3 regions of the Paenibacillus kribbensis genome follow, and region 1 is predicted to be linked to each of the others. Evidence: riboswitches for the same ligand, from Rfam matches in the RefSeq annotation. Region 1 holds a riboswitch; each other region holds the start of a gene.
What was found. Region 1 has a riboswitch for cobalamin ahead of metE (5-methyltetrahydropteroyltriglutamate--homocysteine S-methyltransferase). Riboswitches for the same ligand answer to the same signal wherever they lie in the genome.
Positions count from the first base shown of each region.

Region 2: it holds a riboswitch for cobalamin, as region 1 does, so the genes downstream of both, B4V02_RS00320 (ABC transporter substrate-binding protein) here and metE (5-methyltetrahydropteroyltriglutamate--homocysteine S-methyltransferase) in region 1, are expected to answer to the same signal.
Region 3: it holds a riboswitch for cobalamin, as region 1 does, so the genes downstream of both, B4V02_RS18430 (ABC transporter substrate-binding protein) here and metE (5-methyltetrahydropteroyltriglutamate--homocysteine S-methyltransferase) in region 1, are expected to answer to the same signal.

Region 1 covers NZ_CP020028.1:316,375-319,617, forward strand. Annotated here, with positions in the region: gene metE (5-methyltetrahydropteroyltriglutamate--homocysteine S-methyltransferase) at 1-1,236, opposite strand, end outside; cobalamin riboswitch at 1,399-1,598, opposite strand; gene nrdG (anaerobic ribonucleoside-triphosphate reductase activating protein) at 1,746-2,243, opposite strand; gene B4V02_RS01410 (anaerobic ribonucleoside triphosphate reductase) at 2,240-3,243, opposite strand, start outside.
Region 2 covers NZ_CP020028.1:67,286-70,528, forward strand. Annotated here, with positions in the region: gene B4V02_RS00315 (hypothetical protein) at 56-1,126, opposite strand; cobalamin riboswitch at 1,642-1,837, shown strand; gene B4V02_RS00320 (ABC transporter substrate-binding protein) at 2,040-3,243, shown strand, end outside.
Region 3 covers NZ_CP020028.1:4,142,932-4,146,174, reverse strand. Annotated here, with positions in the region: gene cbiB (adenosylcobinamide-phosphate synthase CbiB) at 1-33, shown strand, start outside; gene B4V02_RS18435 (histidine phosphatase family protein) at 48-818, shown strand; cobalamin riboswitch at 897-1,106, shown strand; gene B4V02_RS18430 (ABC transporter substrate-binding protein) at 1,309-2,316, shown strand; gene B4V02_RS18425 (FecCD family ABC transporter permease) at 2,313-3,243, shown strand, end outside.

The DNA of each region.
Region 1 (3,243 bases):
CAGTGCGGCCATATCGGTAGCCGTCTGTACACGTGCCGCTGAGCTGTTGAAGCGGGCTACCGCATCTGCGCTTTGTTCAACCTGCGCAAGAGCGGATGGATTGCGCTCGCCAAGTGCAGCTGTCAGAGCAGCGATTTCCTCGAGCTTTTCATCGGCAAAGGCCAGCGCATGCACCAGCTCTATGTCCAGCTTTTGCTCTGCTTCCAGACTGACCGGCACGTGCAGCAGGCTGCATGACGGCTGTACGATCAGCTGTGTGGGGCTTGTCTGTTCCGCCAGCTGACTGAGCAGCGCAGCTACGGCCTTCAGATCACTGCGCCATATGTTGCGTCCGTCAACGACTCCAGCGCCCAGCGTTTTCCCTGCAGGAAAGCCATGCTGCAGTACATGCTGAAGATTTTCGCCATCATCATGCACAAAATCAAGACCCAAACCCTGTACCGGAAGGGTGGACAGGTGTTTATAATGCTCCAGGCTGCCAAAGTAGGTTTGCAGCATAATGTTTAAGGCTGGTGCCGCTTGGGTCAAAGTCTCATAGGCTTCCTGAATAATGTCCAAATCCTCAGCCGGGAATAAGGTGGTCAGGACAGGTTCATCGATCTGAACCCACTGAACACCTTCCGCTGCTAGCTCAGACAGGACACGGGTATACAACGGCAGGAAGCTTCGTACAATTGTGGCTAGATCTTTACGGTCATAGCCTTTGGACAGGGCCACGAATGAATAAGGACCGATGAGGACCGGCTTGCCTTCAATGCCCAGCTCCTGCTTGGCCTCACGATAAGCCTGCAAGGGTTTGTTTTCGGTGAGTACCGGGGCTGCATTTGCCAATTCGGGCACGATGTAGTGGTAATTGGTATTCAGCCATTTGGTCATTTCACTGGCGGTAGCCCCCTTTTGCCCACGAGCGATCCCGAAATAAACAGATAGAGGAACCGGGCCTGCGGGCCGATAGTTGAAACGTTCTGGCACCAGGCCAAACATTACGGATGTATCAAGCATGTGATCGTAATAAGAGAAGTCTCCGACAGGAATGAGGTCAATTCCCTTGTCTTGCTGCTTGCTCAGATGCTCCAGACGCAATCTTTTCATCTCACTATGCAGTTCGCTTTCGTCTATACTGCCGTTCCAAAAGCGTTCCAGTGCTTTCTTCCATTCCCGGTTTCCGCCGATACGGGGATAACCCAGATTACTGCTAATCAAGTCGGACAATGCAGGCCGTTCGTTAATAGACATGTGCTTTTCCTCCTAGCTGGCAACCAGTTTATTTTTACGTACCAAAAAAGGCATTCCATCCCCCAGGCTTAAAAATGAGTAGGGGAAAGAATGCCTCCGTGATTAGAAAAATCAAAAATACGGCGACTGCTCTTAACACCTCCCTATCTCCCGTAGGTACTTGCGATGTTGTTGAAATAGGCAGGTCTCCTGACTCACGGATCATGATTTTCAGCAATCCTTCCCGGTCTGTGTGTGAACCAGTGGATATATGAATAGCTGAAAATTCCCCGTATACAGTGGCGGGACCGTGCCGGATTTGCACCGGCTTCCCTTTTAAGTCTGAACTGAATAGAACAGACACCTATCTCCAAGCTATGCAATTAAGGTATGACGAATATTTATGCACTCGTATACTTGTTCATCATCATAAGTGAAACTGACGGGATGCGCAATAGAAAAAAGACAAGCCTTCCCTATAGTGGGGGACTTGTCTTAGGATATAACATTTGGCAGAGTACAAAATGATCTCAAGCTAATGAAACGGCATGACCTGCCTGAATACTGGCTTTTACATCCACCAGACGCTGATTGCGACTGCCCCGGAAGCGGAGAGTCAGGTCCTTTTGTTGCTCTACAAAAGGTCCATCCACAATTACATCGCATAGCAGCGCCAGCTCCCGTCGAGCCTGATCTGCGAGCAAATCCTCATAGACAAAACCCGTATAAGCCCACACGTTTCGATCAGGACAGGCTGCGCGGAAGTCACGTACAAATTGCGAGCATTCCTGCGCGGAGAAAAACGGGTCTCCTCCGCAGAGAGTCAGTCCGTCCAACAACGGATTGTCCATGATGTCACGGATGACTTCCTGTTGTCGTTCGGGCGTGAATGGCTCACCTGCGCGGAAGTTCCACGACGCCGGATTGAAGCAGCCGGGACAGGCATGGCGGCAGCCACTAATGAACACGACGGTGCGCAGGCCGTACCCTTCGTTCAGAGATTCCGGAATATAGCCGCACAAATTCACTTATGCTTCACCCGGTCGCGAACTTCGGCTTGCTTGGCAGCATTGAAGCGAACGGTATAATCACCTGTCAGATATCCGGTTACCCGACGCAAACGTTGAAAGTGCGTGTGTTCCTCGTCTGTGCCACATTGGGGACAGCTTGTCCCGATAATTCCTTCATAGCCGCAGTCCGTGCAGCGGTCTACCGGATGGTTGATGGAGAAGTAGCCGATGTTCTGACCAAGTGCGTACTGCACAATTTTAAGAAACGCATCCGGGTTATTCCGCGCATTGCCGTCCAGTTCGATGTACGAAATCGCGCCAGCGTTGCACAGATTATGGAACGGAGCCTCCAAACTGATTTTACGGGCAGCTGGCAGCGTGTAATACACAGGTATATGGAAAGAATTCGTGTAGTATTCTCGATCATTCACCTCGGGAATAATTCCAAAATCACGTTGGTCCAGCAGTGTGAACTTGCCGGACAAGCCTTCGGCAGGTGTAGCGAACAATGTAATGTTCAGGTTGTAATGTTCACTCATCCGGTCGCAATACACGCGCATGGAAGTGATGACTCGCTGAGCCTCACGGTATACAGCGTCATCCTCTCCGTGATGCTTGCCATACAGTGCCTTCATGCATTCGGCTAACCCGATAAATCCGAGCGACAGCGTACCGTGCTTGAGCACGCTTCCCACTTGTTCATTCGGCTCCAGCTTATCTCCACCTTCCCATACGCCTTCGCGCATCATAAAGTCTGACGCTTTGGCAGGCTGGCTGGTTTGGATATGATAGCGATGCATGAGTCCATCCACAGCAATGCGCATAACCTCTTCCAGTTTGGCATCAAAGCCATCCCGGTCAGGCAGCTTGCGCTTGCCTGTGCAAATGCCATATTCAATGCCGAGACGCACCAGATTAATGGTATTAAACGAGAGATTCCCCTTGCCGCTTTGACGGTTTCTGCCGAAACGGTCAGCAATGGTGCGGGTACGGCAGCCCATCGTTGCAATGATGGTAT
Region 2 (3,243 bases), 250 kb from region 1:
GAGAGGACGTAAGCCTCTTTTTCCGGCTTTTTGGCATAGGATTATTCAGAACGGATTATTTGTTCAGCAGCATGAAGTTATTGATAAAACCCTCTTCCTGTATGAAGATTGGGGTTTGGATTTTTGATGTGAAATCATAATAATATACGCCGCGCCCTTCCTCCTGATTTTTCTGGGAGGCACTGCCCAAATAATAGATGCCCTTGCCGTCCGGGGACATATAGATAAAGCTGCGGGACGAAATGGGGAGTTCAAGCTTGGTGCGTTTGCCAGTAGCAATATCCACAAGACTATACTCGGGGTTACCATGATTAATGAAACGAGCAGTTACCAGGAGCAATTGATCATTACTGCTGGACATTGATAGGATTTGTTCGTTCTTTAGTGTGATGACAGGTCTCTCTTGTTTGGTGATGTTATTGAATTCTGTAACCCTGTAGTCCGGAGGGATCATAGTGGCCTGTTTCTTGGTTGCGATGTCTCTTTGTTTATCTCGTCCATTTTCAGAAAATTGGGAAATGTAAGTTGCGCTTTTGCTAGGGTTGTAAGATACAGACCAAGTATTCATATCCTGATTTTCATCATGCAAGAACTGCATTGTATGAGTTGATTTATTGTAGAAAACGGTTTTAAGTGTACGTTCCCCTTTTTTGACGGCGGCTAGAACGAGTGGACCTTCTGGAGTAGTTGGTACTATACGATTAATCGCAAACAAATTATCGGATAATTGTTCGATTTTTTTTGAATTTAAATCGTACGAAAATAATTGGTCTCCCTTATCATCAACATCAGCAGAATAATAAATTTTGTGATCAGGTAAGGACACTACAGAAAGTGGGTATTGAGAAGTATAAGGTACATCAGCCATCTTGGCCATTTTTTTACTGCTTAAGTCATACGTCATGACCCGCATAACCATACCTTTATCTGTATTTTTCCCATTCACATATTCTGTATAGGTCATGGATAGATATTGGCCTTGTCCGACTGGAGCTGTCTTTTCGCCTGATTGGATTTGTTTCGATGGAATTGATTCTGTTGCTGGAGTAGAAGATGGAGAGCAGGAAGATAACAGAGCTGGAACGAGCAAGGAAAGTATAAAGAAGCGAAAGCTGTTTATTTTCAAAAGGATACATCCTTTCTAAGATGAGGGATTTACTAATATTTTTACTGCGCAGTGGTGCTAAAGTTAACTCTTAGTTGGTTTATATATTAGAAGAATTTGCTAGAGTGGTAGGAAGAGGCGTGGTGTACAAATTTCGGAACAAGCGAAAACCCACCGCGTAATTAGGTTAGGCGCCTAACGGTGGGTTTCGTTTGCATTAACATTCAGTTATGCAGCGCGCCGTGGTGGTGATCCACAGCCTTTCAAGTCCTAGAGTCTTTGCCGTTGGAGCGGCGAAGACTCTTTTTTAGTATACGGACACGGTGGGTATCTATATACCTAATTTTAGCACGTGAATTGCGTGCATGCAACGGAAAGCCATAGCTCTGATTCTCACCATATCGTTCAAATTTAAATTATTTCGCAACATTTGTTGACAAGTCAGTAGCAACAAAATAAGATAGTCCTAAATCGTAATATAAAGGAATAAAGGAAGAAAACAGGTGTGAGCCGAACTTTCCACATACAGGGTTTATTGAAGCCTTGTAGTGGTGGGCTATGTGTTCACTTAAAAGGGAAGTTCGGTACATTCCGACACGGACCCGCCACTGTATACAGGCATCAGCAGAAGACTGCTGGAGTTTTCAGAACAGCCACTGGAACTGTGAAGAACCGGGAAGGCCTGAAAGGTACGCCTGAAGTCAGGAGACCTGCCTGTTTTAACATCACTGTCGGACCCACGGGATGCTGGGGAGGTGGTTAGGCGTGCTGCATACGGAATGTCTGAAACCGACCGATCCCCTTTTTTAGAGGGTGCAGAGGGTGAGCTTTGGCATTTTATAATGGAAGCATTTCTGACTGCTGATCATGCGGTCGGGGATGCTTTTTTCACGTTAGGTTATATGATTTTACAAGATAGAGGGGGATTTATGGAATGATGAGCAATCGTAATAGGCGTTCATGGCTCATATGTACGGGATTGCTGCTGCTGATGGTAGTTATGGCTCTTTCGGGATGTGCCACAACCAATAAGATGGCGGACAACTCCGGCAAGGGTGAAAACACACCCACTAAGCAGAACGCAGCGGATAAAAAGCTGGTGATGGCATACACTTGGAAACCGTCAGGCGTTGACCCGCACGGAGATAATAGCTGGGATGTTATGCGGTCCGGTGCAGGTGAGACACTTGTCCGTTTGAATGAACAGCTGGAGCCTGTAGCTTGGCTGGCGAAAGGGTGGAAGCAGGATAGTCCTACCGTCTGGACGTTCAGCTTGCAGGATAAGGTTACTTTTCATGATGGAAAAAGTATGGATGCAGCCAGCGTCAAGGCTTCGCTGCTCCGTTCTATTCAAAAAAGCCATCTGGCGAAGGATTTGCTGGATGTGAAGTCCATTGATGTAAGCGGTCCGCTGGCGTTGAAAATCACGACAAACCAGCCGAACGCGGCGCTGGTGTCCAATCTGGCTGATCCATCGACGATTGTGCTGGATGTAGCGTCTATGAAAGATGAGCAGAGCTATCCTGCGATGACAGGTGCTTTTAAAATCAAAGCGTTCAACAAGGATCAATCCTTGGTTGTAGAACGCTATGACGGATATTGGGGAGAGAAGGCTCATCTGGCTGAAGCGACGATGAAGTTCATTACGGATGGCAATTCGCGCCTGATGGCGCTGCAATCCGGTGAGGTGGACGTAGCGACGGATATTCCGGTGGATAACGCGGAGGTGTTGAAAAAGAACGACAAGCTGCAGGTGCTGTCGGCTCCTTCCTTGCGTACCCATATGATCGTGTACAATATGGAGTCGCCTGTGTTCAAAGACGCAGCGAACCGCAAGGTTGTGGACAGTCTGATTCCACGCGCATCCATTGTGAGTGCGGTCATGAGAGGCTTTGGTACGGAGGCAAGCAGTCCATTCCCGAGTATTCTTCCCTTCGGGAAGGTCGAGCGTAAAGCACTGGACGGAACGCCGGAGCAGCTGCTAACAAAGGATGGCTGGCGAAAGGACGCCCAAGGTACATGGACCAAGCAAGGCAAGCCGTTCGAGGTTACGCTGCTGACCTTCCCTCAGCGCCCGGAGCTATCCGTAATGGCTGAGGTCATCCAGAGCCAATTACTGAAAGAGGGGATTCAGGTCA
Region 3 (3,243 bases), 2.0 Mb from region 1:
GCAGGCTGTTTTGCCTTGGAATGGATACAGTGAGGAGTGACGCCATCTTGAAACAAGCTATAGAAGGAAAAAGGGAACCAGTATGCGAACAAAGTCTGAACTCGCAGCAGGATATGGAGCCGTATCATGCTAATGAAGATTCGCAATGGGATCTGGAGCTTGTGCTGGTACGTCACGGCACAACCCTGTGGAACAGAGAGCGTCGATATCTGGGACACTCTGATATCAGTTTGCTGGCGGGAGCAGAGCAGGAATTGGAGCCAATGCGTGAGAGGCTTCAAGGTCGGTCATTTGCTCGAATTTATTGCAGTGACTTGATGCGGTGTCGCCAGACCTTGCAGATCATTTTGCCGGAATCAGCATTGAAATCTGGACGTGCCCTATCGGCTAAGCCTCCTATTATGGACCCACGCCTGCGAGAGCTTGATTTTGGCGAATGGGATGGAAAAACGTATGACATGCTTAAGAGTGTGGCATTGTATCGCGCTTGGATTGATGAGCCGCAACGCATCACGCCTCCTGGAGGAGAGTCTTGGACAGATTTTGAGCATCGTTTGCGCGATTTTCTGGACTCTCTGTATGAGTGGCGTTTTGCTATGGAGGCTCAGCCAATAAGTTTGGCTGATGCTCCTCCCTCTGTTCTGGTCGTCACGCATGGCGGCGTCATTCGTCAGTTGGCTTGTATGCTGAACCCTGGGCATGATTTTTGGAGCCTAAACCCGGAACCGGGAGCTGCACTCAGCATCCAGTTGAGGTTGGCAGAGCCGCACAAGTTCATAGCGAATATACTTTCTCATTCGTTAGACAAGGGCTGGTAAATAGGCTGTTTGGGTTGTAAGCAGTCTCTTTTTAACCTATAATCATCAAGTAAAAGAACGGCTTGACTAACACTACATCAAATATCCAGCAGACGAGGTCAGCGCAGTGTAATCGAATTTCCCTTCACGCGCTGTTAAAAGGGAAGCCGGTGTGAATCCGGCGCGGTCCCGCCACTGTAAATGGAAAATGCCTGTTAAAGCCCTGCTTTATGTGCCATCAAGCATATAAAGGACATAGGCTGCGGCATCTGCCATAAGTCAGGATACCTGCCCGTCCGCCTCTCACCATAATCCTTCGAGGAAAGGATGCGTGTTCGCAGTGACTGTCCATGCGGAAGAAGCTGCCGCCTGCGCAATGATCTGCGCTAACGTGACCCCTGTGTCCTGATATAAGGATACGGGGTTTTTTTGAAGGGAAGGAAGGCTGGATTTAGAAGATATCGGATGAGGTTCAAGCGCTCTTACGATTTATTATGGAGGGGTGTAAATCATGTCAGAGAAAAAAATAAAGGTCTGGACAGCAGGCTTATTGGCTTTAGTCTTGGCGGTTGTACTGAGTGCATGTGGCGCGAATGGAAAAAACGCCGAAAATCAAGGGAATCAGGCTTCTTCGCAGCAGGCAGGACAGACAGCGACTGCACAAGAGCCTCCGGGCAAAACGGTTTACCCGTTAACGATTAAGGACGCAACAGGGCAGGAGTTTACGTTCAAAAAAGCGCCGGATAAAATCGTTTCCGTCTCCCCGGCAGAAACCGAGGCTTTGTTCGCTATCGGGCTGGATAAAGAAATTGTCGGCGTAGACGACTATTCCGATTACCCGGAAGCGGCTGGGAAGAAGCCCAAAATGGGCGGTATTATGAAGCCGAATGAAGAAGCGATCATTGCTGCGAATCCAGATGTTGTTTTTGCAGGGATATCTCTTAGCGAGCAGGCTACGACCAAGCTGCGTGACATGGGAATTATGATTTTTAAAACTGAACCCAAAACAGTTGAAGATGTCATAGCCAACATCGAATTATATGGGAAAATCACCGATCATCAGAAGGAAGCAAGAACGGTGACCGACAAGATGAGAGCAGACGTAGCGGAAGTGAAGAACGGTGTTAAAAATATCGGCAAAGGGCAGAAGCTGCGAGTGTACGTTGAGTTTTCACCTGGCTGGACGGTTGGCAAGGGTGAGTTTATGGACGAGCTGATTACGCTGGCGGGCGGCGAAAATGTAGGTGCGACGCAGAAGGGCTGGTACCAGATCAGTGAGGAAAATATTATTGCTGCGAATCCAGACGTGATTTTGTATAGCAAAAGTGTCAAGGATGACAAAACAGGTCAAACGCTCGGGGAGATCATCAAAGCCCGCAGTGGATGGGATCAAATCTCGGCTGTTCGCAATAACCGTGTTTTTGCCGTGGATGATAATTTGGTCAGCCGTCCGGGTCCACGCGTGACAGAAGGTCTCAAGGAAGTGGCCAAGGGCGTGTATCCTGAAATTTTCAAATGAACCGTAGACTGATCGGCTTTGGAGGGACAGGTCTGGTCTTGCTGCTGTTGACGCTGCTGCTCTGTCTCGGCATGGGCTCAGCCAGGCTTCCGGTCAGCCAAATCATAGGTATTCTGATCAATCATCTACCGGGGTTAGGTGAGACGTTTACACCGGATTGGAATACGTCCTCAGAACAGATTATTTTGAAGGTCAGACTGCCACGGGTGTTACTCGGAATGCTGGTAGGCGCTGCGCTTGCGCTGGCAGGAGCCGGATTTCAAGGTGTGCTGCGCAATCCGTTGGCTGATCCGTACACGCTTGGGGTGTCCTCGGGTGCTTCGGTAGGAGCGGCGGTGCTGATTTATTGGGGGCTTCAGTTTTCTTTTGTTGGCATATGGACGCTGCCGCTGGTGGCGTTTTTCACCGGAATGCTGACGCTGTGGATGGTGCTGACGCTGGCACGGGAAGGTGGAAAGATTCCGACACAAAGTCTCATTTTGTCGGGTGTGGTGATGCAATCTTTTCTGGGAGCGGTTGTTTCCTTCCTGACAGCCATGTCGAAGGAGACGGTCAATGAAATATTGTACTGGACGATGGGGAGCCTTAGTCTGCGTGGTTGGTCGTATACGGGAATCCTTTTACCTTACGTGGTTATAGGCTTGGTGTTTCTGTGGAACCGGGCACGGGTGCTGAATATTCTGGCTTTGGGTGAGCGTCAGGCGGCTCATATGGGCGTTCATGTAGATGCCACGAAGCTATCTGTGCTGATCGTATCCACGCTGCTGACCGCTGCTGCTGTCTCGGTATGTGGAGTCATTGGTTTTGTAGGACTCGTCGTACCGCATATCATCCGTCTGGTCACAGGTCCCGATTATCGGATGATTGTTCCGCTATCCGCGCTGGGGGGAGCTATTTTTATGGCTTGGGCAGACACTGCGGCTCGCA